3 regions of the Ensifer sp. MJa1 genome follow, and region 2 is predicted to be linked to each of the others. Evidence: predicted binding sites of a transcription regulator. Region 2 holds the regulator's gene; each other region holds the start of a gene.

Region 1 (2,269 bases), on a different contig from region 2:
GACTTGGCCCAGGGCGCAATCGCACCGTCGCGCAGCGTCCGGTGCTCTTCCGGCACGATCAGCGCCACGTCGATCTTCTGCTGGCTGCCGAGGCCGTCGCAGGTGGGGCAGGCGCCGAAAGGATTATTGAAAGAGAACAGCCGCGGTTCGATCTCCGAGATCGTGAAGCCGGAGACCGGGCAGGCGAACTTTTCCGAAAACAGCACACGCTCATGGGTTTCGTTCAGCGACTTGTTGGCCGAGCCGCCAGCTGCCGTTTCTTCCGGCGGCAGCGGCTTGTCGGCGAACTCGGCAACCGCGAGACCGTCGGCGAGCGTCAGGCAGGTCTCTAGACTGTCGGCAAGCCGTGTAGCCAGATCCGGGCGCACGACCACACGGTCGACCACGACGTCAATGTCGTGCTTGTACTTCTTGTCGAGTGCCGGGACTTCGGCGATTTCGTAGAAGGTGCCATCGACCTTCACGCGCTGGAAGCCCTTCTTCATCAGTTCGGCGAGTTCTTTCTTGTACTCGCCCTTGCGGCCGCGGACGAGCGGCGCAAGGATATAAAGGCGCGTGCCTTCGCCGAATTCGAGCACCCGGTCGACCATCTGGCTGACCGTCTGGCTTTCGATCGGCAGGCCTGTCGCCGGCGAATACGGCACGCCGACACGCGCAAACAGCAGGCGCATGTAGTCGTAGATCTCGGTGACGGTACCGACGGTCGAGCGCGGGTTGCGCGACGTCGTCTTCTGTTCGATCGAGATCGCCGGTGACAGGCCGTCGATCTGGTCAACATCCGGCTTCTGCATCATCTCCAGGAACTGGCGCGCATAGGCCGACAGGCTTTCGACATAGCGGCGCTGGCCTTCGGCATAGATCGTGTCGAAGGCAAGCGAGGACTTGCCCGAGCCGGAAAGCCCGGTCATCACGATCAGCTTGTTGCGCGGCAGATCGAGGTCGATGCCTTTCAGATTGTGCTCGCGCGCACCACGAATGGAGATGGTCTTGAGTTCACTCATCGGAAGCCAGCTTTTGCATGTCGGTTGAAAGCCCCCTATGTAATGACGCTATCGCCCATGTCGAGGCGCAATCGGCAAAACAGGCGGCCAATTCGAGTCGGTTGACAGGATCATAGCCAAATACTAGAACAAATAAAGAACAAATCGCCCATAAAACGGCCAAAACTGTTGTGGATTATGTGCGAGGCGGGGCGTATCGGCAGCATCGGGCCGCTAAGATACGCGCTCTTGAAATTCCAAGCCGGGCCCCAGGCGCGGCGAAACCACGGGAAAAGCGACAATGGCTGGAAGCGTCAACAAGGTGATCTTGATCGGAAATGTCGGGGCAGACCCCGAAATCCGGCGCACGCAGGACGGCCGCCCGATCGCCAACCTGCGCATCGCAACCTCGGAAACCTGGCGCGACCGCAACAGCGGCGAACGCAAGGAAAAGACCGAATGGCACACGGTCGTCGTCTTCAACGAGGGCCTGTGCAAGGTTGTCGAACAATATGTGAAGAAGGGCGCCAAGCTCTATATCGAAGGCGCGCTGCAGACCCGCAAGTGGCAGGACCAGAACGGCAATGACCGCTACTCGACGGAAATCGTGCTGCAGGGCTTCAACTCGACGCTGACGATGCTTGACGGCCGCGGCGAAGGCGGTGGCTCCGGCGTCAGCCGTGGCGGCGGCAGTGGTGCGGGCGACTTCGGTGGTGGCAACTATGGCGGCGGCTACGACGACTACGACCAGCCGCGCCAGTCTTCCGGCGGCGGACGCTCGGGCGGCAGCAACCAGGGTGGCCAGGGCGGCGGCTTCTCGCGCGACATGGACGACGATATTCCGTTCTGATCGCGAGCGGATCGGTATTAGCAAAAAACGCCGCGTCCTCAGGACGCGGCGTTTTTTGTTACCCATTGCGGCCCTTTCGGTGGAAGGGCCGCAATTGCCAAATTTACAGCGCCATCGCGGACTTGACCCCGTCGACGACAAACTGCACCGCGAGCGCCGCGAGGATCACGCCGAGCAGGCGGGTGAGGATGGCGCGCCCGGTGACGCCAAGAAAGCGGTCGATGCGCTCGGCAATGACGAGCGCCAGGAAAAGGCTCAAGATCGACAGCGCAATGACGATGATGAGCTGTGCGCGCTCAACAGGCGTCGGGAACGAGCCCGCCAGCAGGATCGTCGCCGAGATCGCGCCCGGCCCGGCTATCAACGGCAAAGCCAGCGGGAAGACTGCGATGTTGTGAATGTGATCCTTGACCGTCGCGTTCTCGCCGGTCTTTTCCTT
Region 2 (2,269 bases):
GCGCCTCCTCCGCGCACGCGGCGCCCGTCGCAATCAACAGGCCGAGAAAGGCCAGCGGCAATCTATGCATGTGGTCACCCCATTTTCCCCGCAAAGTTATAGGATTCGTGTGACCTGTCGAGATGGCAAAGGAGATGCGCGACCGGCAATTGCGCCATCTCGGTCATGGCCACCCAAGCCCATTGCCAGCAATTGTGGCCTTGCGGTCACGGCGCTGCACCAAACAGCTGTTGAACACGGCAGCGGGATCCCGCTGATCGCTGGACTTCGGAACGAAAGCGCGGTTCACATCGTTAACCGCCCCGTAGTCCCCCCAAATCAAAGTGGACGATCACCGTGCTTGCCGCCCTGCTCATCGCCTCGATCGTTGCATCGCCGAACATCCCGAATACCTTGCTCAGCGCCGCAACCGTAGATGAACTGCAGGCCGACTTCGAATCGGCCGTTCCTTGTCATCAGATCGACGGGCGCAAGGTTTGGAAGGGCGCCATCGCCTACTACATCCAGTCGTTCGTCTATGATGGCGACACGCCGGTGGCCACGGACGCAGCAGACGCGGTTCTGCCCGAAGACAACAGCGCCGAGACGGTGAAGGAATTCGAGGACGCGTGCTCGGGCATTCAACCGGCTTGAAAGGCGCTCGGCGGTCGGTCTGATTCGATCAAAGCCGCCGTTCCACGCCCCTGCTCAGTCGCTCGGCCATGCCGCAGAGCGTCCGATAGCCCATTTTCAGCCATACAACCCGCCGATCGAACCGATTCGATGCGTCAACAGGTGGCATTCACCGAATTTTAGGCACTTGCGGAACACATATGGAACAGATAGTGTCTGTTCTTGATTTGTTTCACGCTTCTGGAGCGACGTGCCATGCTGACCCGCAAGCAACAGGAATTGCTTCTTTTCATTCACGAGCGAATGAAGGAATCGGGCGTGCCGCCGTCGTTCGACGAGATGAAGGATGCGCTCGACCTCGCCTCCAAGTCCGGTATCCACCGGTTGATTACAGCCCTTGAAGAACGCGGCTTCATTCGGCGACTGCCAAACCGGGCACGCGCGCTTGAGGTCATCAAGCTCCCGGAAGCCTACGCCTCGAACCAGCAGCCGCGTCGCGGTTTTTCGCCAAGCGTCATCGAAGGAAGCCTCGGCAAACCGCCGGCGCCAGCCCCTGCCGCACCGAAGCCGGCTCCCGTCGCCGACAATACTTCGGTTTCCGTTCCGGTCATGGGGCGCATCGCTGCCGGTGTTCCGATCTCAGCCATCCAGAACAACACCCATGACATTACCGTTCCGCTCGACATGATCGGTAGCGGCGAGCACTACGCGCTCGAGGTGAAGGGCGATTCGATGATCGAAGCTGGCATTTTCGACGGCGACACGGTGATCATCCGCAACTCCAATACGGCCAATCCGGGCGACATCATCGTGGCGCTGGTTGACGATGAGGAAGCAACGCTGAAGCGGTTCCGTCGCAAGGGTGCGTCGATTGCGCTTGAAGCCGCCAACCCGGCCTATGAGACCCGCATTTTCGGCCCCGATCGGGTCAAGATCCAGGGCAAGCTCGTCGGCTTGATCCGGCGCTACCACTAACCGTTACCGGAATTTGGATCTTAAGCGCATCTCGCCGCCATTTTCGGCAGCGAGAGCAGCTTGCGGGCGGCGTTTGCCGCACGCTTACTCGTGGATCGTGTATTCGCCGAGCTCGCAGAGGTCCTGGGTGTCTTCGGTCGTATCGAGGCCCGAGCCCTCCTCGAACTCGAAGCGCATGTCGTATTTGCAAACATCGCGGCCGTCGGCGATCGTGATCTCGATGTTTTCGCCGGGGTTCAGGACCTGCCGGCCAAAAACGTCGTCCTCCCATTCGTTGACGCCAACCGGCGACGTGTAGAAGTTGGTGAGCACCGCGCTTGTGTTGTTCTTCAGTTTGAACACCAGGTCTTCAGCGCGCGCCCCGATCGTGGTTGCGGCCATCATGGCCGAAGCCACCAGGACAAATTTCATCTTCATATGTGCGTTGCCTCCGTTTCGATTGATGACGGACGCTACCGATGCGGCTGATGTCAGCGGAGTCATTGTTCCCCTCTACCGATTTCGCCGCGCGATAAAATCCGACCGACCCTTAGCGGACCTGGCTTGCGCGGGCGTGTGGCAACTGCGGCAAGATGTCGAGAGAACAGGGCAATAAGGGCGTTTTCGGCCGCAACCTTCGTGGGCGTCGCCCGTCAACGGATGGAGCCCACAATGGACAGCGATCTCAGGTCGACGGAAATGC
Region 3 (2,269 bases), on a different contig from region 2:
CACGCAGCAGAACAACCGGCAGGATGAAGACGACCTGGAGCAGGAAGCGGACAGCGGTAATTTCCGCCGAGGGCACGGTGACGATCGCGAGCTTTGCGAAGATGTCGATCAGCGGCGATATCAGCACCGCCATCACCATCAGCATCAGGCCGTAGGAGACGCGGTTGTGATCAGCGGCGATCTTGGGTAACGGCATGTCGGCCATAAGGAATTCCGGTCAGCGCTTCTTTGCAATGGCGGCCAGGCACCAGGCGGCGAAATCCGCGGTTGCCTGTTCTCGGCCAATCTCGTTGAGGGTCTCGTGGCGCATGCCTTCGTAAACGGTGACGGTGACGTCGCTCATGCCTGCAGCCTTCATCTTCGCGCCGAGCCAGCGGGCGGCGTTGCCCATCTCCGTCGACGGATCGGCGCTGCCGCCGACGAGATGGACCGGCAGGTCCTTCCTCAGCCGCGCCAGCCGGTCCGGCCGGGGGCCGGCGAAGGACAGACGGAAGAGATCGAGCCAGAGCGAGACGGTCGCGTCGAAGCCGCAAAGCGGATCGGCAGCATATTTCGCCACTTCGGCATCGTCGCGCGACAGCCAGTCGAGATCGGTCTTGCGGTCCTTGATCGCGCCGCCCCACATGCCGAAGGTGAGCTTGGTGAGCAGTGGGCTTGGCACATCCGAGCCCTTCAGTGCCTTTTCGATCTTCAGGATCACCTGTCCGCCGCGGCCGGCAAGCCCCGGACGGAAATTGGAGTTCCAGACAGCAAGCGCGTCATAGAGGGAAGGGTCGGCCTCGGCGGCGTTGAGCGCGATCAGCCCGCCCATGGAATGGCCGAAAAGAATGACCGGCAGACCCGGGTGATTGGCGGTGGCGATCGTCCGTATTGCCCTGATGTCGGCAAAGACCTTGTCGAGGCCGTCCCTGCTCGAAAACATGCCGAGCGGCGCATCGGGTGCGCGCGTTTCGCCATGGCCGCGATGGTCGTGGGCGTAGACGTGAAAACCGTGCGCGGCCATCGCCTCGGCAAAACGCCCATAACGACCCGAATGCTCGGCAAGGCCGTGGCTGATGAGGAGGATGCCGCGGGCGTCCGCAGTCGCCGGAAAGTGTCGCCAGCTCAAGGCGGCGCCGGTCGGGCTCTGATGCGTCTTCACCTGCCCGAACATGTTTTCTCCCGGCAACAATCGACAGCTCACTTGGCGATTTCAAATCGATTTGTGTGGCAAAGGCAATCGCCGCTTGTTGATCGTTGCGCATGAGGTCACAAGCGATTTGGCGTCGCCGTAATTAGCAGTTGCAATTTTCCCGTTTTGAGCGATATTTGTTCCTGTTTTGTTTTCGCGGGAGGCCATCATGGCTCGTTTTGGTAATGCGGTATCAGGTTCGATGGCAGGAATTCTGACGGCACTGGCGCTGTTGCTGGCGCCACCCGCCTTTGCTGCCAGCGAGGAAGCATCCAACCAAGCAACGTCGCAAGGAGCGACCAGCCGCACGGAATATGTGCTGGCGGTCAGCTGGCTGCCCGGCTTCTGCGAGACGCGACCTGAGCGCAAGGAATGTGCGAACCAGACGGCGGAGCGTTTTGACGCCACCAATCTGTCGCTGCACGGGCTCTGGCCGCTGCGCAAGAGCTATTGCGGCGTAAACGCCGAGGTGCGCGCCCAGGATCGCAAGGGCAGCTGGCTGGAACTGCCGAAGCTTGCGATGGCCGACGACACGGCGGCGCGCCTGCTCATCGCCATGCCCGGTGTGCAATCCGGACTCGACCGACACCAGTGGCTGATGAGCGGCACCTGCCAGAGCGGCTCGGTCGATGACTATTTCGCTGCGCAGCTGCGCTTGCTGGAAGAGCTCAATCGCTCGGCGGTCGGCGCACTCTTTCGCCAGCGCATCGGTTCCGAGCTGGATGAGAAGGCGATCAAGCAGGCCTTCGACCAGAGCTTTGGCGCCGGTGCGGGCGACCGGGTGCGCATGCGCTGCCAGACCGTGCAGGGGCGCAGCGTCATCACCGGGCTGACGATTGGCTTGACGGGTGACGTCCTGAAGGCATCGAGCCTCGGACCGCTGATCCAGGCGGCGGGGCCGACGGAGTTCAAATGCGCCAAGGGCATCGCCGATAGCGCCGGCCGCGGCTAGGGCATTCGTCAGCTCGGATATGTGAGGGGCGTCAGGGCGAAGGCGTCTCGATGCGTTCGTCAGATGGAGGGCGGGCGTGCCGACAGGGATGTTCGTTTTGGGATAGGCCGGGGGGCGGCGCCTTTGATCATTGCCCCCTCCCTATA

What was found. Region 2 encodes LexA, which represses DNA repair genes until DNA is damaged. Its sites were predicted from a motif close to TGTTCNNNNTGTGTTCNG; they were not measured.
Region 1: the regulator LexA is predicted to act here: its motif matches at 1,126-1,143, upstream of uvrA (excinuclease ABC subunit UvrA).
Region 3: the regulator LexA is predicted to act here: its motif matches at 1,310-1,327, upstream of MKZ91_RS16760 (ribonuclease T2 family protein).

The regions. Positions count from the first base shown of each region.
Region 1 is NZ_JAKUMO010000012.1:143,682-145,950, forward strand. Features, by position in the region: gene uvrA (excinuclease ABC subunit UvrA) at 1-1,001, opposite strand, end outside; gene MKZ91_RS17650 (single-stranded DNA-binding protein) at 1,282-1,830, shown strand; gene MKZ91_RS17655 (MarC family protein) at 1,934-2,269, opposite strand, start outside.
Region 2 is NZ_JAKUMO010000020.1:124,367-126,635, reverse strand. Features, by position in the region: gene MKZ91_RS23960 (hypothetical protein) at 1-70, opposite strand, end outside; gene MKZ91_RS23955 (hypothetical protein) at 337-633, shown strand; gene lexA (transcriptional repressor LexA) at 868-1,587, shown strand; gene MKZ91_RS23945 (hypothetical protein) at 1,672-2,004, opposite strand.
Region 3 is NZ_JAKUMO010000011.1:134,125-136,393, forward strand. Features, by position in the region: gene MKZ91_RS16750 (DMT family transporter) at 1-205, opposite strand, end outside; gene MKZ91_RS16755 (alpha/beta hydrolase) at 218-1,153, opposite strand; gene MKZ91_RS16760 (ribonuclease T2 family protein) at 1,341-2,123, shown strand.